Regions from separate parts of the Bradyrhizobium sp. 192 genome, predicted to be linked through region 3. Evidence: predicted binding sites of a transcription regulator. Region 3 holds the regulator's gene; each other region holds the start of a gene.
What was found. The regulator LexA, encoded in region 3, represses DNA repair genes until DNA is damaged. The targets are predictions, from matches to a motif close to TGTTCNNNNTGTGTTCNG.

Region 1 (7,457 bases), 3.3 Mb from region 3:
CGCGCCGACGGAGGTTTGGACGATCGCGACAAATGTGTTGGCGGCATACCGCCCGCCCTCCGGAACCAGCGTACTCCGACCGACGGCGACACCCCGGCCTCAACTGCAGCATCCCCGCTCGATCGTCCCAAGGCAATCGCAGCCCAGAACGGTCTGTAATCCTCTCGAAGCGCCTCTCGAGCACGACCTGCCCGCACACCCTTCTCCATCGCAACCTCCTTGTTAGACTGTTGCGACGAACGGTTGAATCCGCCCAGTAGTCCGAGGCATCTCTATTCAGCCGAGAAGTCTCGGCGTACTGGATACCCCGCCTTCGCGGGGTATGACAGCGTCAGGTGAATTTGGCGCCCGCCTTCAACGGCACGCCGCGCAGGAAGTCCGCGGCCTGCATCCGGCCCTTACCCTCGCGCTGGAGCTCGATGATGCGGATGGCGCCCTCGCCGCAGGCGATGGTGAGCTTGTCATCGAGCACCTCGCCCGGCGCGCCCGAGCCCTTCGCCAATTCACACCGCAGGATTTTGACGCGCGCGTTCTCGCTGACGCCGGCGAGTTCGGCCCATGCACCGGGGAACGGCGACAGACCGTGAATGTGGCGCAGCACGGCGCGCGCCGGCCTGGTCCAGTCGATCCGAGCCTCGGCCTTGTCGATCTTGGCGGCGTAAGTCACGCCATCCTCGCTCTGCTTCTTGAGCTGGTGCCCGCCGCGATCGAGCGCAGCCATCGCGCGCACCATCAGGTCGGCGCCGAGGCGGGAGAGCCGATCGTGCAGATCGACCGCGGTCATGTCGTCGGTGATTGCGAGGCGCTCGGCCATCGCGACGTCGCCGGTGTCGAGGCCGACATCCATCTTCATCACCATCACGCCGCTCTCGGCATCGCCTTCCATGATCGCGCGGTTGATGGGGGCGGCGCCGCGCCAGCGCGGCAGCAGCGAGGCGTGGAGATTGTAGCAGCCGAGTTTTGGCGCATCGAGGATCGCCTGCGGCAGGATCATGCCGTAGGCGACGACGACGGCGGCATCTGCATCGAACGCGCTGAACTCGTCGAGCGCTTCCTGGGTTTTCAGCGTCTTCGGCGTCAGCACGGGAATGCCGAGTTTTCGCGCGGCCTCCTCGACCGGCGTCGGCTGCAATTGCAGGCCGCGCCGCCCGCCCGGCTTCGGCGCGCGGGTGTAGACGGCGACGATTTCGTGGCCGTGCGCGACCAGCTCGAGCAGCGTCGGCACGGAGAAATCGGGCGTGCCCATGAAGATGAGGCGGAGGGGCATGTGGCTGCGTTCAGTGAGAGTTCTGGTTCTCCGTCATGCCCGGGCTTGTCCCGGGCATCCACGGTCTTGGTGACAAAGCAAGCAAGGCCTGGATGGCCGGGTCAAGCCCGGCCATGACGACGAGAGGGCCGAGCCCTCCTCATTCCGCGCGCTTGGCGGCTTTCTCGAACTTCTTGATGACGCGGTCGCGCTTGAGCTTCGACAGATAGTCGACGAACAGCACGCCGTTGAGATGGTCGATCTCGTGCTGGATGCAGGTGGCGTAGAGACCTTCGGCGTCCTCCTCGTGCACCTTGCCGTCGAGATCGGTGAAGCGCACGCGCACCTTCGCAGGGCGCTCGACCTCCTCGTAATATTCGGGGATCGAGAGGCAGCCCTCCTCGTAGACCGACAACTCCCCGGACGAGGCGATGATCTCGGGGTTGATGAAGACGCGCGGCAGCGGCGTGGTCTCGCCGTTCTCGTCGCGCTTGGCGAGATCCATGGTGATCAGCCGCAGCGGCTGCGCGACCTGGATCGCGGCCAGCCCAATGCCGGGCGCGTCGTACATGGTCTCGAACATGTCGTCGGCAAGCTTGCGGATCTCCGTCGTGACCTTCTCGATCGGCTTGGAGACCAGACGCAGCTGCCTGTCGGGCAGGATGATGATTTCTCTGAGGGCCATGGCCGCGATTTAAGCCCCGCGCCGGGTGCGGTCAATGCGGCCGGGAACCCCGTTAACCCTTCGCTAACCATAAATTTTCAGGTTTCATTAACCATAAAAATTAGTGGCCGGTTAACCACAAGCGTTCGCTATTCGTTCGCGGAGACCGGCGAATCGGCTAGAACGGTCGGCATGAACGAGATCATTTTCACGCTCGGCGACTGGCCGGTGCGCACGATCGATGCGCTGATCGGCTTCGGCGCCCTCGTCCTCATCCTCCTGGTGACGATCGCCGTCGTGATCGCCCGTTCGGGCCGGCGCGGCGCGGAACTCGCGATGGCGCACGCGATCCGGGCCGACGAGCTCGAGGAGCGCCTGAGCCAGGTGCTGCACGCCCAGAGCGAATCCTCGGGAAGGGTCGACGCCATGACCCAGACGCTGGCGGGACGCCAGGCCGAGATGGCGCGGGCGGTCAACGAGCGGCTGGACTCGGTCACCCACCGCGTCGGCCAGTCCATGGAGCATTCGACCCGCAACACCATGGAAAGCCTGCGCGCGCTGCACGAGCGGCTCGGCATCATCGACAGCGCCCACAAGAACCTCACCGATCTCACCACCCAAGTGACGACCCTGCGCGACGTGCTCGCCAACAAGCAGTCGCGCGGCGCCTTCGGCCAGGCGCGGATGGAGGCGATCGTCCAGGACGGTCTTCCAAAGGGCGCCTACGAGTTCCAGTTCACGCTCTCGACCGGCAAGCGGCCGGACTGCGTCGTGTTCCTGCCCGACCAGCGCCCGCTCTGCATCGACGCGAAGTTCCCGCTGGAGGCGATGACGGCGCTGCACGACGCCCGCACCGACGAGGAGAAGCGGATCGCCACCCAGCGGCTGCGCGGCGACGTGATGAAGCATGTCAGCGACATCGCCGAAAAATACCTCATCACCGGCGAGACCCAGGAGATGGCACTGATGTTCGTGCCGTCGGAATCGGTCTACGCCGAGATCCATGACGGCTTCGACGACGTGATCCAGAAGGCCTATCGCGCCCGGGTGGTGCTGGTGTCACCCTCGCTGCTGATGCTCGCGATCCAGGTGATGCAGCAGATCATGAAGGACGCGCGCATGCGCGACGCCGCCGACCAGATCCAGACCGAAGTCATCAAGCTCGGCGACGATCTGGGACGTCTGCGCGACCGGGTGGTCAAGTTGCAGAAGCATTTTTCCGATGCGAACGAGGACGTCCGCCAGATCCTGATCTCCGCCGACAAGATCGAGAAGCGCGCGGGCCGGATCGAGGAGCTCGATTTCAGCAAGACGGATGCGCCCGAAGGCCCGCAACTGGTGGCGACAGGCCCGGCCGAGCTGTTTCCGCGGAAGCTGCAAGCGGGAGAGTGATTTTGCAATGCGCTGTCATGCCCCGCGAAGGCGGGGCATCCAGTACGCCGCGGCGGTCGCGACTAAACCGTGACGCTGGTGTTCACTGGATCGTCCGCCTTCGCGGACGATGACGGCGGAGAGAGACGGCAGATGAGCACACGTCACTACTACGTGTACATCCTCGCCAACAAGATTGGCGGCACACTGTATATTGGCGTAACCAATGATCTCATTCGTCGCGTGGCCGAACATAAGTCGAAGGCCATCGAGAGCTTTACAGAAAAGTATGATGTCGCAAGGTTAGTCTATTTCGAGCAGTTCGACGATCCCGAGAACGCGATCAAGAGAGAGAAGCGCCTCAAGAAGTGGAACAGGGCGTGGAAGGTCCGTTTGATTGAGAAAGACAATCCAAACTGGGACGACCTTTATCCTGGGATAGCCGGACCTCCGTAACACTGTCGCGCCCCGCGAAGGCGGGGCATCCAGTATGCCGCGGCGGTCGTAATTGAACCGAGACGCTGGTGGTTACTGGATCGTCCGCCTTCGCGGACGATGACGGCGAAGAAGGCCGCTACACCTCCTAGCGGCCTCCAGAATCTGCTAACACCGTCCCATGACCTCACCCGACGCGACCTCCTCCGCCGCGACCTCCTCCGCCGCGACCGCCGCTCCTGCGACCTCCTGGCGCGACAGTCTTGCCGTGTACCTGCAGCCGCGGGTGCTGATCGTGCTGTTTCTCGGCTTCTCCTCCGGCCTGCCGCTGGCGCTGTCGGGATCGACGCTGCTGGTGTGGATGCGCGAGGCCGGGGTCGATCTGAAGACCATCGGGCTGTTCGCGCTGGTCGGCACGCCCTACACGCTGAAATTCCTGTGGGCACCGCTGGTGGATGCGCTGCATGTGCCGCTGTTCACCCGCGCGTTCGGACGCCGGCGCGGCTGGCTGGTGTTTTCGCAAGCCCTGCTGATCGTCGCGATCCTGCTGCTGGCGATGACCGACCCCGCGCGCTCGCCGTTCTATGTCGCGCTCGGCGCGCTGCTGGTGGCGACGACGTCGTCGACGCAGGACATCGTGGTCGACGCCTTCCGCGTCGAGAGCCTGCCGGAGAGCGAGCAGGCGGCCGGCATGGCCGCTTACGTCGCGGCCTACCGGATCGGCATGCTGGTCTCGACCGCGGGCGCACTGTTCATCGTCTCGGGCTTCGAGGACACCGGCATATCCCGCACGTCGGCGTGGATGTGGGGTTATGTGGTGATGGCCGCGATGGTGCTGATCGGCACGATCACCGCGCTGGCCGCGACCGAGCCGGCGCAATCCGCGCAGGCGGAAGCCGCGACACATACCGAGACCGCGTTTGCGCGGGTGTTGAGCGCGGCGATCGGCGCGTTCTCCGAATTCCTGTCGCGCCAGGACGCACTCGCCGCGCTCGCCTTCGTCGTGCTGTTCAAGTTCACCGATGCGTTCTCGGGCACGATGACGGCGCCGTTCGTGATCGACCTCGGCTTCACCCGCAACGATTATGCGGCGATCGTGAAGGGCGTCGGCCTCGCCGCGACCCTGATCGGCGGGTTTGCCGGTGGCTTCGTCGCGCGGCGCTATCCGCTGGCAATGTCGCTCTGGATCGGCGGCGTGGTGCAGGCGCTGGCCAATCTGTCCTTTGCCTGGCTCGCAATGGTCGGCACCAATCAATGGGCGCTGGCGCTCGCGATCTGCGCGGAGAACTTCACCAGCGCCATCGGCACCGTGATCTTCGTGGCTTACCTCTCGGCGCTCTGCCAGAACCCGCTACACACGGCGACGCAATATGCGTTGCTCACCGCGCTCGCAGCGGTGGGGCGGACCTATCTGTCGTCGAGTGCGGGCTATGTCGCAAGCGCGACCGGCTGGCCGATGTTCTTCGTGATCTGCGTGCTGGTGGCGATCCCGAGCCTGGTGCTGCTGACATGGCTGCAGCGGCGCGGGCATTTCGAGGCGTTGGGGCCGGTACGGGTATGACGGTCTTGTAGGGTGGGCAAAGCGAAGCGTGCCCACGACTACGTATTGAACCGAAGCAGGTCGTGGGCACGGCGCGTTGCGCCTTTGCCCACCCTACGGCAGCTCGTCGACGCGCCGCCCCCTACTGCTTCTTGATGATGCTCCACTTCGTGATCACGGCTTCGCTCATCTGGCCGGGATCGCTGGCGCAGGCGACTTCGTCGACCTTGACCGAGATCGCCTTGCCGACGAACGATTTCAGCTGCGCGGCCTGCGCGTCGCTGGAGGTGACCAACTGGAAGGTCTCGGGCCCGGTCTCGAGATTGCACAGCCCGTTCGGCGCCGGCAGGCGACGCGGCTCGGAGGTGATCTGATACATTGCAACCCGCTTGCCGGTGTTCTTGACGTCGCGCACCTTCATCGCGTTCAACTCGCCGGACAACACCTCGCCGGCATTGATCGGCTTGCCGGGCTTGGACGGCAGCGGCGCTCCATCGTCCTGCTGCGCGGAGATGGCCGGGTTCGCCAGCAGCATCATCGTCGCGGCCAAAGCCAAGCGTGTGGCGAAAAGTTTCGTCATATCGTCCGTTCCGTAAAGTGTGGATGCCTAGAACAGGGTGCGCTGCCGCATCGCAGCCGATAGCGTACCTTCATCGAGATAATCAAGCTCGCCGCCGACGGGAACTCCGTGGGCGAGCCGCGTCACCTTCACATTGGCGTCCTGCAAGAGGTCGGTGATGTAATGCGCCGTGGTCTGGCCGTCCACCGTCGCATTCAGCGCCAGAATGATTTCGTGAACCCGCGAATCATGCGCGCGCGCGACCAGCGCTTCGATGGTCAGATCCTGCGGGCCGACACCGTCGAGCGGCGACAATGTCGCGCCCAGCACGTGATAGCGCCCCTGGGTCGCATTGGCGCGCTCCAGCGCCCAGAGATCGGCGACGTCGGCGACGACGACGATGATGGCGTCATCGCGCTTCGGATCGGTGCAGACGGTGCAGGGATTCTGCGTGTCGATGTTGCCGCAGGTCTTGCAGACCTGGACCTTGTCCAGCGCGACCTGCATGGCCGAAGCCAGCGGCATCATCAGCGCTTCACGCTTCTTGATCAGATGCAGCGCCGCGCGCCGCGCCGAGCGCGGACCGAGGCCCGGCAGCCGCGCGAGAAGCTGCACCAGCCGCTCGATTTCGGGACCTGCAACCGCGCCCATATTACTGGCCGAACAACCCCGGCGGCAGGCCGAGCCCGCCGGTCAGCGACTGCATCTTCTCCTGCATCGCGGTCTCCGCCTTGCGGCGCGCATCACCGAGCGCGGTGACGAGCAAATCTTCCAGCACTTCGCGCTCTTCCGCCTTCATCAGCGAGGGATCAATCTTGATGCCCTTGACGTCCATCTTCGCGGTCATGCGCACGGCGACGAGGCCGCCGCCGGAGATGCCCTCGACTTCCACGTTGGCCAGAGATTCCTGCATCTCCTGCATCTTGGATTGCAGCTGCGCCGCCTGCTTCATCATGCCGAGAAAATCAGCCATCGGTGCTCGTCCTTGGAAAAAGTTAGGTTCAGAGATCGTCGCCGTCGGAACCGTCGGGCGGATCGTCGCTGCCATAGTCCGCGTTTATATTGGCCTCCGGCGTCTCCGGGGCAAGCCTGCGGACCTCGACAACCTTTGCGCCGGGGAAACGCGACAGCACCTCCCGCACGCGCGGATCGGCCTCGGCGGTCCGCGCATGCTCCTGTTTGGCGGCTTGGTTCACCGCGCGCAGCGTCGGCTGGCCCTGCTCGTTAGACACGACGATGGTCCAGCGACGGCCGGTCCACTGCTCGAACTTCCTCGCAAGCTCCGAGATCATCGACTTGGAGGCGTTGGGCTCGAGCGCGACCTCCAGCCGGCCCTCCTCGAAACGGACGAGGCGCATGTCGCCTTCGAGCGCGCTCTTGGTCATGATGTCGCGCTTCTGCCCGGCCAGCGCGACGAGCTGGGTGAAGCTCGTGATGCGCAGCTGCGGCGCGGCACCTTGCGGATCCGGCGCGGGCGCCGCCATCTGCGGCCGGGCGCCACCGCCAAACGCTGATGGCGATGATGTCGGCATGCGAACCGGCGCTGCGGACATTGTCGATGCGGATGCAACCGGCGCGGACGACGCGCTGCTGCGCCCGGCACCGCCGCCGCTCGCGACCGGCGAACCGCCGCCGTTCTGCT
Region 2 (7,457 bases), 110 kb from region 3:
CGTTCGCGGAAATCGACGAAGATCGACAGCAGGTCCTGCAGATGCATGATCCGCGGACGGCCGCTGTCGAGCGCCACCATGTTGACGCCGAAGCTCGTCTGCAGCGGCGTGAAACGATAGAGCTGATTCAGCACCACATCCGGCACGGCGTCGCGCTTCAATTCGATCACGACGCGGTAGCCGTCGCGGTCGGATTCATCGCGCAGGTCGCCGATGCCCTCGATCTTCTTTTCCTTGACCAGCTCGGCGATGCGCTCGACCATCGTCGCCTTGTTCACCTGGTAGGGAATCTCGGTGATGATGATCGCCTCGCGCTCCTTGCGGATGGTCTCGATCGCGACCTTGCCGCGCATCACGATCGAGCCGCGGCCGAGGTGATAGGCGGCGCGGATGCCCGCGCGGCCGAGAATGACGCCGCCGGTCGGGAAATCAGGTCCCGGCACGATGTTGATGAGTTCGTCGATGGTCAGCCCCGGATTGTCGATCAACGCCACGCAGGCGTCGATGACTTCGCCGAGATTGTGCGGCGGAATGTTCGTGGCCATGCCGACCGCGATGCCGCCCGCGCCGTTGACCAGCAGGTTCGGGAACTTGGCCGGAAGGACCGTGGGCTCGGTCTCGTTGTTGTCGTAGTTCGGCTGGAAATCGACGGTGTCCTTGTCGATATCGGCCAGCAGGGCCAGCGCCGACTTGGTCAGTCGCGCTTCAGTGTAACGATAAGCGGCCGGGGGATCGCCGTCGACCGAGCCGAAATTGCCCTGACCGTCGATCAGCGGCACCCGCATCGAGAAGTCCTGCGCCATGCGGACCATGGCGTCGTAGATCGACTGGTCGCCGTGCGGATGATACTTACCGATGACGTCACCGACCACGCGGGCGGATTTGACGTACTTCTTGTCGGGCGTGTGGCCCTGCTCGTGCATCGAGTACAGGATGCGCCGGTGCACCGGCTTCAGGCCGTCGCGGGCATCGGGCAGCGCCCGCGCCACGATCACGCTCATGGCGTAGTCGAGATACGACTTCTTCATCTCCTCGAAGATGGAGACGGGTCGAATATCCGAGGGTTGCGCCGGCTGGTCGCCGGGCTTGTCGTCGTCGTCAGCCAAGGGGGAATCCGGTGAGGTTTTGTCTGGGAATCATATAGCGCATCGAGCCCCTGATAACCACCCTCGCGGGGGTCTTGGGAAGCGCTTTTTCCGCTCATTTTTCCAATAGCTTACGGCGCTGCAGGGAGCATTTTTGACAAGCTCGGAACAGGCCTTCCGAAGTCGCCTTCGAGACCTCGTCGATCGCGCGGCAGGCGCGCTTCATGGGCGGATTTGCGCCGGCGGAATCCGAGTTCAACCCACACATGAAGCGGGCCCGGAAATCCCGAGCCCGTCCTGTCGATTAGTACGATTTGCTGACATAAAATGGGAGGCGCCGCCGCTGAGCCCGCGAGCGTTCCCTAAAGCCCCGTCCTTGCTCAGAACGGGATATCGTCGTCCATGTCGCTGTTGCGGCCACCGCCGCCGGCGGCCACGGGACGGCGCGGTGCGCTGCTGACCGGTCCGGAAGAGCCGAAATCGCCGCCCGGCTCGTCGCCGAAATTACCGCCTCCGCCGCCGCCGCTGCGGCCGTCGAGCATCGTCAGCGTCGAGTTGAAGCCCTGGAGCACGATCTCGGTCGAATACTTCTCGACGCCGCTCTGGTCGGTGTACTTGCGGGTCTGGAGCGCGCCCTCGATGTAAACCTTGGCGCCCTTCTTGAGGTACTGTTCGACGATCTTGCAAAGCGGCTCAGAGAAGATCACGACGCGGTGCCACTCGGTCTTTTCCTTGCGCTCGCCGCTGTTCTTGTCGCGCCAGGTCTCCGACGTCGCGATGCTCAGATTCGCGATCGGCCGCCCGTCCTGGGTGCGGCGGATTTCAGGATCCTTGCCGAGATTTCCAACCAGAATGACCTTGTTGACGCTTCCAGCCATCGCCGCTCTCCACTCCGAATGCCACTGAATTTCATAGGGCCGAGCGCGCTGCTCGCGTTCTCTGCGCCTGTTGAGGCGACCCTATACGCTTGCAGGCGCCACTCAGCCCGGCACCCCCAAGGTTATCCCCACATATAGCACCGACCTTCGTCGTGTTCCAGATTTGTTCTTCTCGGAAATACACCGAATAGAGGACTGGCGGCACAACCGTCCGTGACGCCGACGGACGGATGATGTCGCCACCGGCCTGCGTTCGACAGGGGCGAGCGCGCCCGTCGATATCAGCCCGGCTGGTGCGAATTTCGCGATGGTCGCCCCTCCGATCGCGGTGATATCACTCTGAGATTGTTCCGTAATTGGAACCCGCCCGCGAGACGTTTGACTCTCGGTCGCAACCGGTCGGTAACCATCACGTTCCGCGCAACTGTGGCTTTCAGGAGACACAACTTGCGGCTTCAGTAGTGTAAGCACTGCCTCAGTTGGGCCATCGAGTCCGCTGCCCTTCCGGCCAAGGAAGGCAACAACAGAAACTGGGACTGGGATTAGATAAGATGAAAAAGGTTTTGTTGGCTTCGGCCTGTTTGTTCGCTCTCGCTGCGCCCGCTTCGGCGGCCGACCTCGCAGCCCGCCCCTACACCAAGGCTCCGATCGCCCCGATGGCTTCGGTCTACAACTGGACCGGGTTCTATCTCGGTCTCGTTGGTGGCGGCGCCTGGGAAGATACCTCGGGCAGCCCCAAGATGCAGGGTGGCTTCGTCGGCGGCACCGCCGGCTACAACTGGCAGACCGGCAACGTGGTGTTCGGTCTTGAGACCGATGCTGCCTGGGCTGACGTCAGCGCTTCCGCCGCTGGTGTGGTGTTCGTTCCCGGTGTCGGTGGCATTCCCGCTTCGGTGAGCTCCAAGACCGACGCGATGGGCACCGTGCGCGGTCGCATCGGCTGGGCCGTCAACAACGTGCTGCTGTACGGCACCGGTGGTTACGCCTGGATCGACAACAAGATCACTGCCACCCTGGGCGGCGCTTCGATCTCCGACAGCAAGTTCCACTCCGGCTGGACCGTCGGTGCGGGTGTCGAAGCTTACATCGCTCCGCAGTGGTCGGTGAAGGGCGAGTATCTGTATCGCAGCCTCGGTGGCGAGACCTACTTCGGCGCCATCAACAGCGGTACGCTCAACCTCCACACCGTGCAGCTCGGCGTGAACTATCACTTCGGCGCCCCGGTGGTCGCCAAGTACTGAGCTACGCTTCAACGCCAACGCGTTCCGAAAGGCCGGCCTCGTGCCGGCCTTTTTGTTTGGCGGGTACGCTTGCCGCGCCGTTCCGCAAAGCCCTCTGCTGCCAGATGCCGCCAGCGCGCCAACAATCCGTTGACGATTCGCAACTGCCACTGGAAATCCGTCTCCGTTCTTCCTACGTTCGCTGACAACCCCATCGGCGCCGATCCCGGTTCCGGGCGAAGCGCGCCTTCATTACTGGCGCGGTCGCGCACCCGTGGGATTCCCTAGGGGCAACTCGGATGGATGAAGTGATCAAGGCGAAGCGCCAACAGCAGAACGCGGGCTCCAGCCGGCACGCAATTACGATCCGTGGCGCGCGCGAGCACAACCTCAAGAACATCGACGTCGAGATTCCCCGCGACAAGCTGGTGGTGTTCACCGGTCTCTCCGGCTCCGGCAAATCCTCGCTCGCCTTCGACACCATCTATGCCGAGGGCCAGCGCCGCTACGTCGAATCGCTGTCGGCCTATGCGCGCCAGTTCCTCGAGATGATGCAGAAGCCCGACGTCGACCAGATCGACGGCCTGTCGCCGGCGATCTCGATCGAGCAGAAGACGACGTCGAAGAACCCGCGCTCGACCGTCGGCACCGTCACCGAGATCTACGACTACATGCGGCTCTTGTGGGCGCGCGTCGGCGTGCCCTATTCGCCCGCCACGGGCCTGCCGATCGAGAGCCAGACTGTCTCGCAGATGGTCGACCGAGTGCTGGCGCTGCCCGAAGGCACGCGCCTTTATCTGCTCGCACCCGTCGTGCGCGGCCGCAAGGGCGAGTACCGCAAGGAGCTCGCCGAATGGCTCAAGAAGGGCTTCCAGCGCGTCAAGATCGACGGCGCCTTCCATGAGCTCGCGGAAGCGCCTGTTCTCGACAAGAAATTCCCGCACGACATCGACGTCGTGGTCGACCGCATCGTGGTGCGCGCCGACATCGGCCAGCGCCTCGCCGAAAGCTTCGAGACCGCGCTGAAGCTCGCCGAGGGCCTCGCCGTCGTCGAGTATGCCGATGCACCGGCGGCTGCGCCCGCGGAAGAGAAGGAAAAGAAGAAGACCGCAAAGATCCACGACAAGAGCGGTCCCGAGCGCATGCTGTTCTCGGAAAAATTCGCCTGCCCCGTGTCCGGTTTCACCATTCCGGAGATCGAGCCGCGCCTGTTCTCGTTCAACAACCCCTATGGCGCTTGCCCTGCCTGCGGCGGCCTCGGAGTCGAGCAGCATGTCGACGAGGACCTCGTCATCCCCGACAAGGAGGCTGCCATCGGCAAGGGCGCGATCGCGCCCTGGGCAAAATCGTCGTCGCCCTATTACGTGCAGACGCTGACCGCGCTCGGCAAGCACTACAAGTTCACGCTGACCACCAAGTGGAAGGACCTGCCCAAGAAGACGAAGGACGCGATCCTCCACGGCTCCGGCGAGGACGAGATCAAGTTCTCCTACGAGGACGGGGTGCGCTCCTACGACACCAAGAAGCCGTTCGAAGGCGTCATCACCAACATCAACCGCCGCTATCGCGAAACGGAAAGCGAGTGGGCCCGCGAGGAGCTCGCAAAGTACTTCCACGATGTACCCTGCGAGGCGTGCCACGGTTTCCGGCTCAAGCCCGAGGCGCTCAGCGTCAAGATCGGCGGCAAGCATATCGGCGAGATCTCGGAGATGTCCGTGAAGGGCGCCGGCGCATGGTTCGAGACCGTGCCGGAGGCGCTGAACACGCAGCAGAACGAGATTGCCGGACGCATCCTGAAGGAGATCCGCGAGCGCCTCACCTTCCTGCTCGACGTCGGCCTCAACTACCTCACGCTGTCCCGCTCCTCCGGCACGCTGTCCGGCGGCGAGAGCCAGCGCATCCGCCTGGCCTCGCAGATCGGCTCGGGGCTGACAGGCGTGCTCTACGTGCTGGACGAGCCCTCGATCGGCCTGCACCAGCGCGACAATGCCCGGCTGCTCGACACGCTGAAGCGGCTGCGCGACCTCGGCAACACCGTGATCGTGGTCGAGCATGACGAGGACGCCATTCTGCTCGCCGACCACGTGCTCGACATCGGCCCCGGCGCCGGCATGCATGGCGGCAACATCATCGCCGAAGGCACGCCCGCCGAGATCATGCGCAACCCGAAATCGCTGACCGGCAAGTACCTGACCGGCGAGCTCGAGGTCGAGGTGCCGGAGCGGCGGCCGCCGAACCATCGCCGCACCATCAAGGTGGTAAACGCGCGCGGCAACAATCTCAAGAACGTCACCGCCGAGATTCCGCTCGGCCTGTTCACCGCCGTCACCGGCGTGTCCGGCGGCGGCAAGTCGACGCTGCTGATCGACACGCTCTACAAGGCGATCGCCCGCAAGCTGAACAATGCCAGCGAAGGCGCCGCGCCGCACGACCGCATCGAAGGCCTCGAGCACATCGACAAGATCATCGACATCGACCAGTCGCCGATCGGCCGCACGCCACGTTCGAACCCCGCCACCTACACCGGCGCCTTCACGCCGATCCGCGAATGGTTCGCCGGCCTGCCCGAGTCCAAGGCGCGCGGCTACGAGCCCGGCCGCTTCTCCTTCAACGTCAAGGGCGGTCGCTGCGAAGCCTGCCAGGGCGACGGCGTCATCAAGATCGAGATGCACTTCCTGCCCGACGTCTACGTCACCTGCGACGTCTGCAAGGGCAAGCGCTACAACCGCGAGACGCTGGAGGTGCTGTTCAAGGGCAAGAGCATCGCCGACGTGCTCGACATGACCGTCGAGGAAGCCGCCGAGTTCTTCAAGGCGGTCCCGCGCGTGCGCGAGACGTTCCAGACCTTGCACCGGGTCGGCCTCGACTACATCCATGTCGGCCAGCAGGCCACGACGCTGTCAGGCGGCGAAGCCCAGCGTGTCAAGCTCGCCAAGGAACTGTCCAAGCGCGCCACCGGCCGCACGCTCTACATCCTGGACGAGCCGACCACCGGCCTTCATTTCCACGACGTCAAGAAGCTCTTGGAGGTGCTGCACGAGCTGGTCGCGCAGGGCAACACGGTCGTGGTCATCGAGCACAACCTCGAAGTCATCAAGACCGCCGACTGGGTCATCGACTTAGGGCCAGAAGGCGGCGACGGTGGCGGCGAAATCGTGGCCTGGGGCCCGCCGGAGGATATCGCGAAGGCGCCAAGGAGCTACACGGGTAAGTTTTTGGCGCCGGTGCTGGAGAAGTCGCGGAAGCCGAAGCGGAGGCGCGCGGCGAGCGAGGCGGCGGAGTAGCTCTGCCGCCGCTTCGAGGGTAGACGAACAACCCTATTGCCCGCATTGGGCGAGTCCCCTATTGTGGATCTTGGGGAACGCCATGACGCGCCTTTTGGTCTGCGCGACGTTTTTATTGTTTTTTCCGAATCTGGCTGTCGGTCAGAGTTCGAAGGCGCTATGCGGCTTTGATGATTCCGCGAGACTTGTGACATGCGAGCAGGAGAGCCGCTCAGTCTTCCGCTACGAGGTCGAATATCCCGACGTGGGAGTCCTCTTGAAGCTCTCTTCTTCCCTCAATGGAAGCTTGACTGCACGAGGAGATCGCGAACGTTGCAGGACCGTAGTCGAGGGATTTCGTGCCGATCAAGTCGAACGCAAATTCAATTCATCGCTAGAGGGGCTGCGCCTACAAGCTGAAAAAGTTCGTTCTGCATCTGAAGGCAATTTGGTACTCTACAAACAAATTATTCTTATCTACGACGCGCTAGTCGGCCGTTACAAAACCTGCGTCCAAGCATATCAAGACGCCGTCAAATCGTGCCACGTCGTCACACCATATGATGTTCGTCCAGACCGAATTTAGGTGCGGAGAACCATTGTGAACGATCTATCTCACAATATCGCGGAAGCAAGTCTCATCGCACCATCGATTGCTCCGAACTTAATTTGCGACAAGCGCTTCGCAGGACAGTTGCGAGAAGTGCAAAATCTGAAGCAATTCCTATTTGAGCAGAAAGTAAAATTTGAAACCGGTCAGCTCGACTCGATAGATCTTGGTCCGCTGAACAATCTATCTTACAGTCCCACCGGTCGCGTACCAACCGGCGAAGAATGGAAGCTTCTGGATGAGAAGATTGCTGTACTTGCTTCCTATCTAAGCGATGGATTGCGACAGAAAATTCGTGTCCGCGAGCTTAGTGTTTTCTTCGACAAGCTTCCTCTCGCGTTCCTTTTGGCTACCCTCATAATAGTTCTCTATCGATTTCTGTATGGCGGGTTTTTCGCCAA
Region 3 (7,457 bases):
AAGAAGCGGCCAAATTCAGATGTGAATTCGTCTCGAACAGCGAGTTTTTTATCGGTCATGAAGCCCCCAAAGGCCGAACAAGAATACGACGAAAAGGAAGCCCAAGCGCGTTTCGAGGCTGCGCTACGCGGCGCGCTCAAGACACCAGCGAAGCCGCTGAAGCAAAAGCCGAAGGTGAAGAAGGCCGAAGAGAAAAAATCAGGTGACAGAGAAGATTAGCGATCACGCTTGGCGAGCGGCTTGCGTGCGAGTGCAGCGTCGATACCGTCCCGCAGCCGCTCCAACATGGTTCGGTTCATTGTTAGCGCGATTGCGGTCAGGTCACCTGTCAAGAAATGTACGCTACCAGACCTACCGTTATCTTCCATGTCCACCTGAGGAACGTTCGGAATGTCCCAGTGATGTAGTTGGCGGTATTCAACCATTGCGAAGCCTCCCCCGAAAAAGCGAGCCTAGCGCGTCCGCCAGTATTTGACGAATCGTGGTTTGGGCTTTGCAGGCGGGTATTTTTTATTGCGCCAGCGAAGGAAGCGCCGGGCCTGCCGCTTGAAGTCGGGCTTAGTGAGATTGACGATACGTCAGACGCTTGCCAGCCGCCCCTTTGATGGCAAGGTCCGCACGTTCCCCGTCCTCGATGCCGAGCGCAACGCGGTTGCTGTAGCGGAAGTCAAATTCTGAGAGATAGCGGTGCAGGTGCTTTTCAGCGCAGTGCTGATAGACGCCCTTCATGCCGCGCTTGAAGATCGAATAGTAGCCTTCCACCGTATTCGTGGTGATGACCTTGTCGCCTTCACGGCGGACGTATTCGTCCTTGCTGTGCTTGACGCTGGCGTGGTCGAGACCTTCGATTTCGGCAATGATCTTGTATGAGCCGGCTTCGTCCGTCATCAACTGAGCTTCTCGGCTCAGATTGGCGCGGATGATGGGCAGAATGTCGCCAGTGCGAACGCCGTCAATGTGGAAACTGCGGGCCGAGCCGCCGCGTTCAACCAGCGTCAATACAACGTTCTTATGAGCCCAAGCGGCCTTGCCCTTCTTCATGCCTTCTAAGCGGCCGAAGAAAGTCTCGTCCACTTCAACCGGCTTGCCGCCACCACCCATCGGGGGCAGCAAGCCGCCAGCGCGCATTGCTTCACGGATGCGATGCGACAAGAACCAAGCCGACTTGTAAGTGATGCCAAGCGTGCGGTGCAGTTGATGGGCGCTGACGCCCTTCTTGCTGGACGACATCAGATAGAACGCCTGAAGCCAGACGTTGAGCTTGATGTGGCTGCTTTCCATCACGCTCTTGGTCGTGACGGAGAAGTCCTTGCGGCACTCCTTGGAGCCGCAGCGATAGACGCCGGGCTTCTTGGTGGCAAAGGATGCGTTCACGGTGCCGCAGTGCGGGCAAACGCGCTCAGTGCCCCAGCGAAGGGCTTCAAGATAGGTCCGCGCAGCCTCGACGCTCTGGAAGTGCGGAGCATTGAGGCTGGCGTTCTTGATGGGCGGCTTGGCTGCGGGCATAGGCTCGTTCCGAGTTGATGCCCGTGTCTACAGTTTGTACCTTGTGGTGTCAAGTATATAATCGCCATTCGCCCCCTCGCACGTTCCGGTAGCCTCGGTGCCAATGGCGTCGCGTAAGGTGCAGGGACATGGCGGAGCAGGGCCGGCCGGTACGGTCCCAGGGAGTTGCCGGGACGTGGCCGGTCGGCCGTGCTGCACCGGCTGGCGGCTTCGCGCCGGCAGGCTTTGGCGCCTGGCCGGCAATCGTCGAGACGCTACGTGAATGGGCCCGCGCCGAGGCCGGCGCGGGGCGACTCTTGCCGTGGGTGCCTGTCGCCTTCGGCGGCGGCATCGCGCTCTATTTTGCCGCCGATCATGAGCCGGTGCTGTGGGTTGTTGCGGCGACGGCGATCGCCTTCCTGTTGGGCGCGATGCTGTTGCGGCGGAGCCGGCTGTTTGCGCCTGCGATCATGATCGCGGCGGTGGCGGCCGGCTTTGCCGTGGCAACCTGGAAGACGGCGCGCATCAGTCACCCCGTGCTGGCCAAGCCGCTCTATTCGGTGTCGCTGTATGGTTTCGTCGAGGCCCGCGACATCCGCGAGCGCACCGATCGTTTCGTGCTGCGCGTCACCGCGATGGAGGCCCAGCGCAGCGACGTCAAGCTGGAGCGCGTCCGCCTGTCGGTGCGCAAGGGCACTGCCCCCGAGGTCGGCAGCTTCGTGCAGCTCAAGGCGCGGCTGATGCCGCCGCTCTCACCGGTACGCCCCGGCAGCTACGATTTTTCGCGCGATATGTTCTTTCAGGGCATCGGTGCATCCGGCTTCGTGATGGGCGCGATCACCGCTTCCGTCCCGCCTGATGCCGGCGGCTTGCGGCTGCGTTATGCCGCCTTCATGCAGGGCCTGCGCGATGTGATCGACGCCCGCATCCGCGCCACGCTCGAGGGCGACAACCGCGCGATCGCGACAGCGCTGCTGACCGGGCGGCGCGATGCGATTTCCACGCCCGTCAACGACGCGATGTTCATCTCGGGGCTCGGGCACGTGCTCTCGATCTCCGGCTATCACATGGCGACGGTCGCGGGCGTCGTCTTCTTCGCGGTGCGCGCTCTGCTGGCCTTGATCCCGGGGCTGGCGGCCGGCTTCGCCATCAAGAAATGGTCGGCCGCGGCGGCGTTGGTCGCCGCTGCGTTCTATCTGCTGCTGTCTGGCGCGGAGGTGGCCACGCAAAGGTCGTTCTTCATGACGGCGGTGGTGCTGATCGCGGTGATGGTCGATCGCCGCGCCATCACGTTCCGCACGCTCGCGGTGGCGGCGCTGATCGTGCTCGCAGTCGCGCCGGAAGCGCTGGTGCATCCGAGTTTTCAGATGTCGTTCGCCGCGACGCTCGGACTCGTCGCGCTGGTGCAGATCGGCATGCCGAACCTGTTTGCCTCGCCCGACCATTCGGCGACCGCGCGCGTCGCGATGTGGGGCGGCCGCGAGATCGCGATGCTGTTCCTGGCCTCGCTGATCGCGGGGCTTGCGACCACGCCCTACGCTGCCTTTCACTTCCACCGCGTCACGCCCTACGGCGTGCTCGCCAATCTCGGCGCAATGCCGGTGGTTTCGGCGCTGGTGATGCCGGCCGGGCTGCTGGGCCTGCTCGCGGCGCCGTTCGGGCTCGACGGCGTGTTCTGGTGGCTGATGGGGATCGGCATCGACTGGATGGTCGTGGTCTCGCGCTGGGTGACGGCATTGCCGGGCGCCGTCGGCCGCATCCCAGCGTTCGGTATCGCGCCGCTGATCGCAGCGAGCCTGGGGATCATCGTGATGGGCCTGTTGCGCACGCCCTTGCGCTGGTGCGGTGCCGTGGTGCTGCTGGCTGCCATCGGCTGGGGACTGTCGGTGCGGCAGCCCGATATCCTGATCGCAGGGGACGGCGCGAGCGTCGCGGTGAGGGGCGGGGACGGGCGCTTGCATCTGATCAGGACGGGCAAGGACAATTTCCTGCTGAGGGAATGGCTGTCTGCTGACGCCGATCCGCGCGATGCCGGCAGTGGCGCGCTGGCGAGCGGCATATCGTGCGACGAGTCCGGCTGCGTCACGCCGCTCGCCGACGGTCGGCTGGTCGCGCTGGCCTCGCGCATCGATGCGCTGGCGGATGATTGCAGCCGGGCCGCACTGGTGGTGACGTCACGGCCCGCGCCGCCTGATTGTGCGGCGATGGTGGTGGATCGGCAGCGGCTTGGTCGCCAGGGCGCGCTGGCCTTGACGCAGCGTGGCGACGGCTTTTCGGTTCAGGCGGTGAGGGCGAGGGGCACCAACCGTCCCTGGTCGCCGGCGGCTGCCGGCGAGGGAGATTTCGAAGGAGCGCTCATGCCAAGGGCAGCGGCTTCGCGCAACAAGGATGCGACCCCCGCGGAGGCCGATCTTCAAGCGGAGGACTAAAGTCCCTGTCAGCCGATCGGCAGTCGCGTGACCGTCGGGCGGCTGTCGGCGATGATCTCACGGTTGCGCTCGTTGACCGGCTGGGTTACCGGCAGCTGCAGCACGGTTGCGCGCTGGCCTTCGACGAGCTGCGTCACCAGCACGGATTTGCCGTCCGGGAATTCGATCGCGTCATGGTGGCGATCGGGAATGTGCGGATCGATCTTGCCGAACTTGCCGACGCGGGAGTTGACGGTGCGCGTCCAGATCCAGCGGTTATCGTAACGGAGGTTGTCGGCGAAGGCGAGCTCCGTTCCCGGTAGCAGGCAGACCGCGACGGAGAGATTGGCTTCGGAGGCGAAGCCGCGTGTCGAGGTGCCGCGGAACGTTGTCGTGACGATCGTCTCGCCGACTTCTGCGGGGCGCGTCGCGACGGCATGCAGGCTGTAGTCACACATCGGGTGCTCCTCAATGCAGAGATAGCGACCCGCACCTCTTTTGGAGGCGCGGGCCCCTACCAGAGTGGAAGCACGTGACGGTCTGCCCGGTTGTAGGCAAATCTGCGGCTCGGATCGGCGAGCCGAGATCACATTATCTTTCCCGAATTCAATAGGAACAAAGTTGGCGCCCATGCATTCGGCAGGCGCGTGTCGGCGGCCCGCAGGCGAAGCGTATGTGTTCAAACAGATTGATCGCGTCGTGGGGGAAAGGGGGGCAATGCTTCTTCGCGCGCCCGGCCGATGATGCCGCTGCGGAAGAATAGGGCCGGATAGTCTGTGCAATACCAGAAAGACTATCCAGCCGGAGCGGACCATCATCCGCTCCAATCTCTGATCGGCGATGCCGATCGAAGCCGCACGCACGAGGCGCAAAGACTTCTTGATCGAGGACTTCCGGACTCAGTACTTGCGGTACAGCCCGATCAGCTTGCCCTGAATCTTCACGCGGTTCGGCGGCAGGATGCGCACCTCATACGCGGCATTGGCGGGCTCCAGGGCAATCGAGGCGCCGCGGCGGCGGAAGCGCTTGAGCGTGGCTTCCTCGTCGTCGATCAGCGCCACGACGATGTCGCCGGTATCGGCGCTCTCGTTGCGCTGGATCAGCGCCATGTCGCCGTCGAGGATGCCGGCCTCGACCATGGAATCGCCGCGCACTTCGAGTGCGTAATGCTCGCCGGAGCCGAGCATGTCGGGCGGTACGCTGATGGTGTGGCTGCGGGTCTGCAGCGCCTCGATCGGGGTGCCGGCCGCGATGCGGCCCATCACGGGCACCGCAACGGGCCGCTCGCCCTCGTCTGCGGACGGGCTGGAGCTCGCGCGTACCTTGCCGAGATTGCCCTCGATGACGCTTGGCGTGAAGCCGCGTCGGGTGCCGGCGGCAGCCTGGAGCTCCGGCAGCTTGATCACTTCGATCGCCCGGGCGCGGTTGGGCAGGCGGCGGATGAAGCCGCGCTCCTCGAGCGCGGTGATCAGGCGGTGGATGCCTGACTTCGAGCGCAGGTCGAGCGCATCCTTCATCTCGTCGAAGGACGGCGGCACGCCGCTTTCCTTCAGACGTTCGCTGATGAACCGCAGAAGCTCGTATTGTTTGCGCGTTAGCATCTCGACCAAAGTCCCCCGGTTGATGTCGTTCGATTCCGAGACGGATGAGTTCAGCTATAAGCCGCTACATCCTCGAAACAAATCATGAACGGACACTATATGTTCGATACATGTTCCGCAACTGCTTAATTTAGCGTGAACAGAACGAAGCGCGCGGAATGCGTGTGGCCGCGCAGGTCAGACGGGGAGCCGCAGCATCTCGCAGGGGCTGCCGGCCTCGGCCTGTGGCGCAAACGGTGCGCGCACGAGAAGTACTTGTGCCGCAGCAAGATTCGCAAGCAGAGAGGAATCCTGATGGCTGACGGGAAGAGCGACGAGCGTGCCGTCGTCGCGCAGCTCCAGGCGCGCGCGCAGATAGTCCTCGCGCTGGTCGTTGGCACCGAGATCGCGGCCCAGCACGGCGCGCTCGCGATGATGATGAATCACCGAACGGCCCGACAGCGCGCGAATCAGCGGTACCATGAACAGGAAGGCGCACACGTAGGACGACACGGGATTGCCGGGCAGGCCGATCACGCCCATCGTCCCCAGCCGTCCGTGCATCATCGGCTTGCCGGGCCGCATCGCGATCTTCCAGAACGCCATCGCGATGCCTTCGTCCGTGAGCGCCTGCTGGACCAGATCGTGGTCGCCCACCGATGCGCCCCCGGTCGTGATCAGGATGTCGGCGCCGCTTTCGCGCGCGCGGCGGATGCCGGCGGTGGTGGCGGCTAGCGTGTCGGCGGCGATGCCGAGGTCGATCGTCTCGGCCCCTTCCTGTCTGGCGAGCGCATGCAGGGCGAAGCCGTTGGAATAGACGATCTGGCCGTGCCCGGGTGTGGCGCCCGGCATCACCAGTTCGTCACCGGTGGCGAGGATCGCGACCTTCGGGCGGCGGCAGACGGCAAGCTGCGGATGGTTCATTGCCGCTGCGAGCGCGAGGTCGCGCTCTGTCAGTCGGGTCCCTTTGCGCAAGAGGACATCACCCTCTCGGAAATCGACGCCGGCGGGGCGGATGTGCCGACCCACGATCGCGGCTTCCTTGATCGTGACGCTCTTGCCGTCCGCAATGGTGTCCTCCTGGATCACGACCGCGTCTACGCCGTCGGGAACGACACCGCCAGTGAAGATCCGCACGGCTTCGCCAGCGCCGACCCGTCCTGTGAACGGACGGCCCGCTGCGACCTCACCGATGACAGTCAACCTGGAATCGATCGCTGCCGCGTCGGCTGCGCGCACGGCGTAGCCGTCCATCGCCGACATGGCTTGCGGCGGCTGCGTGCGCCGCGCGGCGACGTCCCGCGCGAGCACCCGGTGGTGGGCTTCGTCGAGCGGAACCATCTGTTCAGGCAGCGGCTCAACGCCCGCCAGCACCGCGGCAAGGGCGTCGGAAACCGGCATCAAGGCCACGGCGAAACTCCTGCTCGGCACGTTCGGACGAAATGTTCCGACAGTGTTCTAACCGAGCGCGGAGGCGGAGGCAAAATTGCGGAGCAGGACGCCCATCCTGCCGCTTGCAGCCCGTATCGAAGGCAGGCTCAGGCTTGGCGTCGCATCATCCAGACGATGAGACCGATCGGCAGAAGTGGGCCATCCCGAGGACGAGAATGACGGCCGCCACGGCTTGCTCGCTCAACGCCTGCTCGGCGCATCCGGGCTGACAAATGCGACGTCGGGAGCCTTTGGGCCTTGATCCTTGTCCGGCAGCGGATCGGCCTGGGATTTCAGGTCGGCGGCCTTGCTGATCAGCTTGGCGGAAAGGTCCGAATCCGAGGTCGTTCTGGCGAATTCGAGCAGCAGAGAGGCCTGCTTGGTGAGATAGGTTTTGCCCAGCACGTCGATAAGTCCGATGTAGAAGTCCCAACGGAGTGATGAGTCCGAAGGGAGGTATTCCGTTCCCGGAACTCTGTATAAAAATGCACAAAGCGATCAGGTTCCCGATCTGTTGCAGATTTGGTTCCTGAAAGCGTGTCTGAAGCTGGGT
Region 4 (7,457 bases), 1.5 Mb from region 3:
TAAGGCGCCAGTCCACTGAGAGCTGAGGCCCGTTCGCGTGTGATGTTGCCGATCTCGGGCATCCTGATCAGGACGGCAGCCGCGGTCGGCAGACCGCAGCCGGCGACGCTGTAGATCAGATCGAGCCGTGCGGCGAGATCAGGATGCTTGCGGATCGCCGCCAGCAGCGCCTTGAACTCGGCTCGTTTGGACTTTGCCAACAGCGCGATCTGCGCCTTCCAAACCCCTTGAATCCGCTTGTCGCGGCAACTCTCGAGCCGGTTCTTCAGCCTTGCGATGTCTTCCGTGATCTGATCGATCATGGTCAGATGCTCGGCAAAGGGCTGCAACCGCGGATCCGGTGCAGGATGGATCGTCTTGACCGCGGCAGTGCACGTCGCGATCAGCGCCGCGTCGATCCTGTCGTTCTTAGCCAGCAGCAGACGGAACGTGGCATAGGCGCGGACCTGCTTCGGCTGAAACAGCACGACGACGAAACGCTTGCGCCGCAGCTCCGCAACGACCGCCTGCTCGTAGCCTCCACTTGCCTCGATCCCGACCCTCTTTACCTTGCGGCACTTCAACCACTCCACCAGCGCCTGGTGACCTCTTGCCGTGTTGTCGACCCGCAACTGCTCAGAGTTGCCATCGATCGCCACGTCGAGCTTGCGTTTGCCGGTATCGATCCCGGCACAGATCGTGTTACGCTTGGCCATCTTCCTCGACCCTCCCTTGTTATGCGAACCTGAAGTTCGTTCAACCATGCGGGTCCCGATGAAGTGCCGACCGCGATCTTGCTACGAAACGCAGCCCTCAAGGCTTCGGTGGGCATCGATCCGATCGATCGGCGGCCCAGCCAGGGTGGCCACCCGGGCTGGGCCATTCCTCACGGAACGGGGCCAATCCTATACCGATGCGCTAATACAAGGGTGGGCAAAGCGGAGCGTGCCCACCTTCTTTGTGCGCGTTGAAATATGGTGGGCACGGTGCTTGCGCGCCTTTGCCAAGCCTAACGGCACTACCGATCCTGGCCGTCGGGCCAACGCATCAGGCTTCCCGACCGGGCCACAAGGCTCTGACAATGGGGGCTCGCAACCGTAAGCGCCCAGGCTTGTGATTCATCGATCTTGCCTTGGAGTTCAGCGAGCGCGCGCGCCTGCCAGTGGGCTCTTTCGGGTCCGAACGGCAAGGATTCGGTTTCAGAAGCGATTCCCACGAAAGGCAAGATATCGGGATCGTTTTCGAGGCGAGCCTTGACGCTGTGCCTTGCTATTGTCCTCGCACCTTCTACCGGGGACGAGCGTCCGGAAAGTATGCATCTTGCCGTCTCAATGATCATCCGGCGAGCAGCGACGACCTCGGATTGATTCCAACTCACGGCGATCCCAGTCTCACCAACTGATCCGGATATATCTTGTATCACAAAAACGAAACGGGCGCCGACGACGTCGGCAACTCAACGTCCTCAGCGCCCGCTCCTCGCGAAAAACTCTACGATTTAGAACTTACTCCTCCGCCGGCTCCTCGCCGTCGGCGTCGCGCTCCGGCGTGCCGGCGAGAATCTGCTCGGCGATCAGGCCGGAGTTCTGGCGGATCGAGGTCTCGATCTTGGCGGTGATGTCGGGATTGGCCTTCAGGAACGCTTTCGAGTTCTCGCGGCCCTGGCCGAGGCGCTGGCTGTCATAGGAGAACCATGCGCCTGATTTCTCGACGATGCCGGCCTTGACGCCGAGGTCGAGGATCTCGCCCATCTTGGAGACGCCCTCGCCGTACATGATGTCGAACTCGACCTGCTTGAAGGGCGGCGCCAGCTTGTTCTTCACCACCTTGACGCGGGTGGTGTTGCCGACCACTTCGTCGCGCTCCTTGATCGCGCCGATGCGGCGGATGTCGAGGCGAACGGAAGCGTAGAACTTCAGCGCATTGCCGCCGGTGGTGGTTTCCGGCGAGCCGTACATCACACCGATCTTCATGCGGATCTGGTTGATGAAGATCACCATAGTGTTGGACTTGTTGATCGAGGCCGTCAGCTTGCGCAGCGCCTGGCTCATCAACCGCGCTTGAAGCCCCGGCAGCGCATCGCCCATCTCGCCCTCGAGTTCGGCCTTCGGCACCAGCGCCGCGACCGAATCGACCACCAGCACGTCTACCGCCCCCGACCGCACCAACGTGTCGCAAATCTCCAGCGCCTGCTCGCCGGTATCGGGCTGCGAGATCAGGAGCTCGTCGATGTTGACGCCCAGCTTGCGTGCATAGACCGGGTCGAGCGCATGCTCGGCGTCGATGAAGGCGCAGATGCCGCCCTTCTTTTGCGCTTCCGCCACCGTATGCAGCGCCAGCGTGGTCTTGCCCGAGGATTCCGGCCCGTAGATTTCCACGACGCGCCCCTTCGGCAGGCCGCCGATGCCGAGCGCGATGTCGAGCCCGAGGGACCCGGAAGAGACCGCCTCGACGTCCATCGAGCGGTCGTTCTTGCCGAGCCTCATCACCGAGCCCTTGCCGAACTGACGCTCGATCTGGGAGAGCGCGGCGGCCAGAGCTTTACTCTTGTCCATGGAAGATCCTTCGACGATACGCAGGGCAGTGGTGGACATTGGGTCGTGCTCCTTATGGCGAGGATTCGCTAGAGGGACAAACGATTGGCGAGGCGGCTCGTCGATAGAGGCAATGTACCCTATCTGTTCTATGTTCGCAATATGTTCTTTTGCGGATTCAGGCGCTGGCCTGCGGCCAGTACCCGGATTCAGCGCTGGCCTGTTTGCGGCCTCAGAGTGGCCCGGTTTGATTTGTGAGTGGCCTGTTTTGCATAGCGGAATTCCTCGCTTGCTGCAGGCATAGCGCGTACTGTGGTTCCATCACCGCCCCACCATCGGCATCTATCGGTGACTGAGAGTATCGCGCTCCCGCCTCCTACACGGAGAGCATCATGACGCGCACCAAATCCCACCGGCCTGAGCTTTCGCTAGTTGATCGGCTTGTACTTGAGGCCAACCGCCTGAAAGACGAGGCGCACAAGCTTCCCCACGGCCCCCTACGGGATGCCATGATCCGGAAAGCGCGCCAGACTGAAACAGCCATACAGGTCGACCAGTGGCTTTCATCACCGGGTCTGCGAGCTCCGAGGTGAGCAAACAGTAAAGGCTATTTCGGGAGTGGCCAAATTTGAGGTGGCGCCTGCGCAAGAAGCCGACGACTTGCGTTGATATGCTCCCGCGTCTGATCGACAACGGACCTAAGTAGCTCCGTTTCCCGCCTAATGTGGGCGGCCTGTTGCAGATCTGCCTCTCACGGGCTCTTCGCTGCCAAGCTCCGGGGGCGTTAGCAATCAATAGGCCGATCCGGCACCAGTCACCCGGCAAGTCGATCGCGGAGTGACTGGCCTGCCTTGAAATCCCGTGTGGCCCCTGAACCTAATCCAGCCTCGCCCTGACCAATCTCTACTGGAGGATTGCAATTTCCAGTTCCAGCGTAGCGCCACTGAGCATTATTAGCTTGGTGGCGTCCTCGTTTGGTGGCTCAGTTTGGAAATCAGAGTGGCCTATTTCGGCCAGTCCCCGGAATTCAGGTGCTGGCCTGTTTCCGGGCGCGGTGGCCGATTTTGAAAATCGCAGTGACCTAATTTGAGTCGCCGTAGCCGGGGCATACGATGGGCAATGGTGCTGCCCCCGAGCTTGCGCTTAGGGCGGCCATAGCAGTATGCCGCACTTGTTGCACTTGTCGGCGCAATCGTCGTAGGTCACCCCCGGCCGGATTTGCTCCATCAGCGTGGGCTCCTTGGCCTTCTGCGCCAAAGCGCGACAGCGAGAATACGGACCCATTCACCCAGGACTTGCGGGAGCGCGTGATTGGCGAGCCCGAGATCAGCACCGATGGCTTCCACCCGTATAAAGCTCGCCGAAAAGCAGGCCGACGTCGCCGCGCCTAAAGGCGAGAGCGCCGGGAAGTAGGTGGGACAAGACTGCGCTAATTCCCCTCCGCGAGTGTCGCGTCTTGACACAATGAACCTGGCACAGCCTGTGCTGACTAATCAGGTGCCGGGGTTTTGCATTATCCCCCTCGGGGCTGGTAAACCGCCGCTCGCGCTTCATTTAAGCGAGCGGCGTTTTTAATTCCGAAAAACGAAAAGCCCCAATCCGGGGCTGGCGGGATTGGGGCTCATCGCAGTCGCGCTTACTCGGGTACGTTTGCGACTCATTGCCATTCAGTCTGTCACAAAACTCCGTGTCCTAATTCAGAGTTCCGAGTGTCCCAATTAGGACAGCACCTGGATTCAGGTACTGTCCTAAGCAGGACACTCATTTCAGGAAATTAGGACACCTAGTTCCGGTAAAGGAACACCGTGTTATTCCGGATTCCTCAAGCCTGTGGATAGAGTCAGGATTGCTCTTGCCGGGGCTGCTATTTCATTCCGAACAGATTTTCCGGCAAGGGTCGCGCGAATGCGGCCCTTTCTTGATTCCACCCTCGCGGAGGGAAATTAGGACTCGGCCAGGATTCACGCGCCGACCGAATTTGCCCGGCCGTGTCGTATGCTATTGTCGGCGGCGTGATTTTTGGGCACCTGCTCCCAGTCACCGGCAACGAGTCCATCGGGCGTCGGTGGCTGAGAGAGAGAGAGAGAGACAAGCACTCCCGCCTGTCAATGAGGACACGGGGCCATGGAAACGCCAGATGGCGCAAAGCCGATGCGCAAGGTAACCCGCCCGAACCATGGGGTTGAAAACCCGCTCCCCGCTCCCAACCCGGAGCGAGCCGAGGAGATTCGCCAGATGGTCCTCGCTCACATCGCGGACCAGCGCGAACTCCTCAGGAAGCTCCGTCGCAAGATGCATTGAGGCCGCGCCAGCCGGCGGCCTCTTTTCACTCAGACGCGTGTGGCGGCGGCCAGGATGAGCTCGGATCCAGGATCCCGGCGGTGTCCCGTGCGACCGGATTCCTACGGGGGCGCCAAGCTCCGGAATCGACTCGCCAATTCTGTCACGAGATGCGCCGGCGTGTGAATGATCATCCCTTTTGAGGCGCCTGCCTCCGTTGATGGGCTGTCCGCGGCTGACCGGTTCCTGTTGTGCGCACAAGTGCACAGACACCGATCCGTCGATTGTCCCAAATGAGCCATCACCGCCCGAAGCGTGGCGACCATCGGTGATGAGAACGCCGATTGCGCTCCGGCCTTCCTCGCACGGAAAGGAGCATGCCATGTTCAAGCGGCGACGTTACAAGCAGCAGCTGACCCTTCAAGACCGGCTTTCCGCATGGGTGAAGCAGGTCCAGCAACAGGCTTCGAAGCTTCCGCCCGGGCCCGAGCGGGATGCCCTGCTCAAGAAGGCCCGCCAGGCCGACGTCGCCAATCACCTGCAAGACTGGGCCAAATCCCCCGGACTGCAACCGCCGAAATAGCAAGGCTGCGGCAACGTCGTTTCCCGACCGAAGCTGACGCGCATCAAAGACGCATGGCCCGGCCGCCGTCAGAATTCCGTAATCCTGCGGCACCGAACCTTTTCGCGGTGCTGGGCCTTCTCCAGGATGAGACCGCAACTCCGGGGACTCGATCATGACGGAAAACACGCACCGCGATACGACCAGGCGCAATCCCCTGCTGGAGGCGGCGCATCGGGAGATGATGAAGTTCGAGCGCCAGGAAAACGAGTTCCGCAAGAAGGACCGCGAAGAGCGCGCCGCCGAGCTCCAGCTTCCCCTGAACGACATCAAGATCCACTAGAGCATTTTCGGTTTGATTGAATCAGAACCGAAGCTCTAGATTCTCGTTTTGACGCGTTTCCTTCACGCGAACCGGTGTCCACTTCGCTCGAAAACGCTCTAGCGCTTGCCAGAATTGCTTTAGCGGCACTTCAGCACCACGATTAAGGCACTGAGGCAACAACGAAATTTCCATGCCGCCTACTGTGCATGGGGTTGTTTTTCAGTTTTTTAGTTTTGACAATGCGGGATGCTCCGCGCCCCATCATCGCAGGGCACGGCTGACCGCCCGCGCCCCCTAAAGCAGCGCCAGCAGCACGAGGCCGATCACCAGCACGACGAAGCCAGCCGCTGTCGCGGCGGCGAATGACCGCTCTACCTTATCCATCATGCCACCCCTGGTCGGCGTGCCACGTTTCCCCCATGGCGGCGCCGAACGGCGTGGAATCTTGCCGACGGGTGTGTCCGCAGTCGTGCGGGCCGATGACGAAATTGGGACGGGTGCGGGGCCAGTCTGCGGCCTCGGCGGAGGGCCCGGAAATCTGCCGCCTGTCAGGCTGCCGTAAGCGGGGCCGGCTAGGGTGATGCGGCTATGGTGTTGCAGCCCAGCACCTCAGCCTCCAATAACTCTCGGCCCCGCCTGGCTCTCGTCGGGCGGGGCTTTTTCACGCCTGCCGGGCGGTTCGCGGCTCCCTCTCCTCCCGCGTCAGGAGCAGCGAGAAGGCGCGGATCGCGGGCGCAGCCAGCAGCACGATCGGCAGCATAGCGGCCCATGCCATCAGCCACGACACCATCCAGTGCCCGACGAAGCCCATCGCATCGCCTGCGGGCAGGCTCGCAATCCCCGACGCGACCAGCGAGGTCAGTCCGGACTGGATGATGCCGAAGACGAAATGACTGTAGCGGCGGGGAATGCCGAGCATGACGGGCCCATATTGATGTTTGCCGTCATCAGGCCAAGCAAGGCACATGCCGCTGCTTGCAGGGAATCGGTCATCCCCGGCGCGGCCCTGCGGTCTGTTCGGGACGCACCCATGCAGCCGGGTGCAGGCCAGGAACTCTGTTCATGGTCGGAGAACCACGGAGCGTTCCGTAACCCGGCACCTTCAGGCAGTGCGGCGTGTTTCGGACGAGGCTTCGCTTGTTTCGGCGTCCGTGCGCTTTCGAGATATCCCCGAATTATCCAAGGCTTACCGCCAAAATTTGCTTGTGTCCGGAATATTGTGACGCCCAACATGTTTGCAGTCATGGAAGTGAACCGTGGGGAGGCCACCATGAATCACAGGGGCATCGAGTTCACCGTCGCCAAGGCGGCGATTCCTGGAATCTGGCAGTGGCAGTTCCGCATTGGCGAGCAGGTCAAGTCCGGCAAGACCGAGACGAAGATCGATCTGCTGGCGATCCGGCGCGTGCGGCTGCGGATCGACCGGGAGCTGAAGCGAGCGGCCGGACAGCCTGAAGCGGGCGGATGACGGTCGGCGTCGGATGGCGCCTTGTGCACCGGCAGCGCCAAAGGCTGGGAGCTGCGGTGGAACATCATCCGTAGCCGCCCGGAATTGATCTGACGGTGGTTTGGGATTGCACTGCGCGCGTCCATGGCCCGAGGCGAGGCCATCACGCGTGCCATCGGTGCCAGCCATGCCGCTGTATTTCTTTCGAATCCGGAATGGAAGTTACTCGGGCTGCGCGGACCAGGCGACGGAGTTTGCCGATCGCAATTCGGCCTGGAAAGAGATGACCAATGTCTGCGCCGACATGACCGCCGGCATTGCCCGCAAGCT

Region 1: rmuC (DNA recombination protein RmuC) is a predicted target of LexA. The motif match lies at 2,054-2,071, and genes of this name have one in related genera.
Region 2: uvrA (excinuclease ABC subunit UvrA) is a predicted target of LexA. The motif match lies at 3,369-3,386, and genes of this name have one in related genera.
Region 4: recA (recombinase RecA) is a predicted target of LexA. The motif match lies at 2,666-2,683, and genes of this name have one in related genera.

The regions. Positions count from the first base shown of each region.
Region 1 covers NZ_CP064690.1:1,140,662-1,148,118, reverse strand. Annotated here, with positions in the region: gene IVB24_RS05340 (IS30 family transposase) at 1-209, opposite strand, end outside; gene fmt (methionyl-tRNA formyltransferase) at 332-1,267, opposite strand; gene def (peptide deformylase) at 1,407-1,931, opposite strand; gene rmuC (DNA recombination protein RmuC) at 2,103-3,302, shown strand; gene IVB24_RS05320 (GIY-YIG nuclease family protein) at 3,435-3,737, shown strand; gene IVB24_RS05315 (MFS transporter) at 3,898-5,277, shown strand; gene IVB24_RS05310 (hypothetical protein) at 5,399-5,836, opposite strand; gene recR (recombination mediator RecR) at 5,864-6,466, opposite strand; gene IVB24_RS05300 (YbaB/EbfC family nucleoid-associated protein) at 6,468-6,788, opposite strand; gene IVB24_RS05295 (DNA polymerase III subunit gamma/tau) at 6,817-7,457, opposite strand, start outside.
Region 2 covers NZ_CP064690.1:4,593,535-4,600,991, reverse strand. Annotated here, with positions in the region: gene gyrA (DNA gyrase subunit A) at 1-1,106, opposite strand, end outside; gene IVB24_RS20965 (single-stranded DNA-binding protein) at 1,466-1,963, opposite strand; gene IVB24_RS20960 (outer membrane protein) at 2,515-3,204, shown strand; gene uvrA (excinuclease ABC subunit UvrA) at 3,483-6,467, shown strand; gene IVB24_RS20950 (hypothetical protein) at 6,550-7,032, shown strand; gene IVB24_RS20945 (hypothetical protein) at 7,048-7,457, shown strand, end outside.
Region 3 covers NZ_CP064690.1:4,482,392-4,489,848, forward strand. Annotated here, with positions in the region: gene IVB24_RS20405 (hypothetical protein) at 1-59, opposite strand, end outside; gene IVB24_RS20410 (hypothetical protein) at 58-219, shown strand; gene IVB24_RS20415 (hypothetical protein) at 216-425, opposite strand; gene IVB24_RS20420 (IS1595 family transposase) at 559-1,506, opposite strand; gene IVB24_RS20425 (ComEC/Rec2 family competence protein) at 1,635-3,914, shown strand; gene IVB24_RS20430 (hypothetical protein) at 3,923-4,351, opposite strand; gene lexA (transcriptional repressor LexA) at 4,793-5,494, opposite strand; gene glp (gephyrin-like molybdotransferase Glp) at 5,672-6,883, opposite strand; gene IVB24_RS20445 (hypothetical protein) at 7,106-7,309, opposite strand.
Region 4 covers NZ_CP064690.1:5,984,759-5,992,215, forward strand. Annotated here, with positions in the region: gene IVB24_RS28040 (IS110 family transposase) at 1-695, opposite strand, end outside; gene recA (recombinase RecA) at 1,485-2,573, opposite strand; gene IVB24_RS28055 (hypothetical protein) at 4,638-4,814, shown strand; gene IVB24_RS28060 (hypothetical protein) at 5,176-5,376, shown strand; gene IVB24_RS28065 (hypothetical protein) at 5,531-5,698, shown strand; gene IVB24_RS28070 (DUF2798 domain-containing protein) at 6,342-6,599, opposite strand; gene IVB24_RS28075 (hypothetical protein) at 6,951-7,148, shown strand; gene IVB24_RS28080 (hypothetical protein) at 7,315-7,457, shown strand, end outside.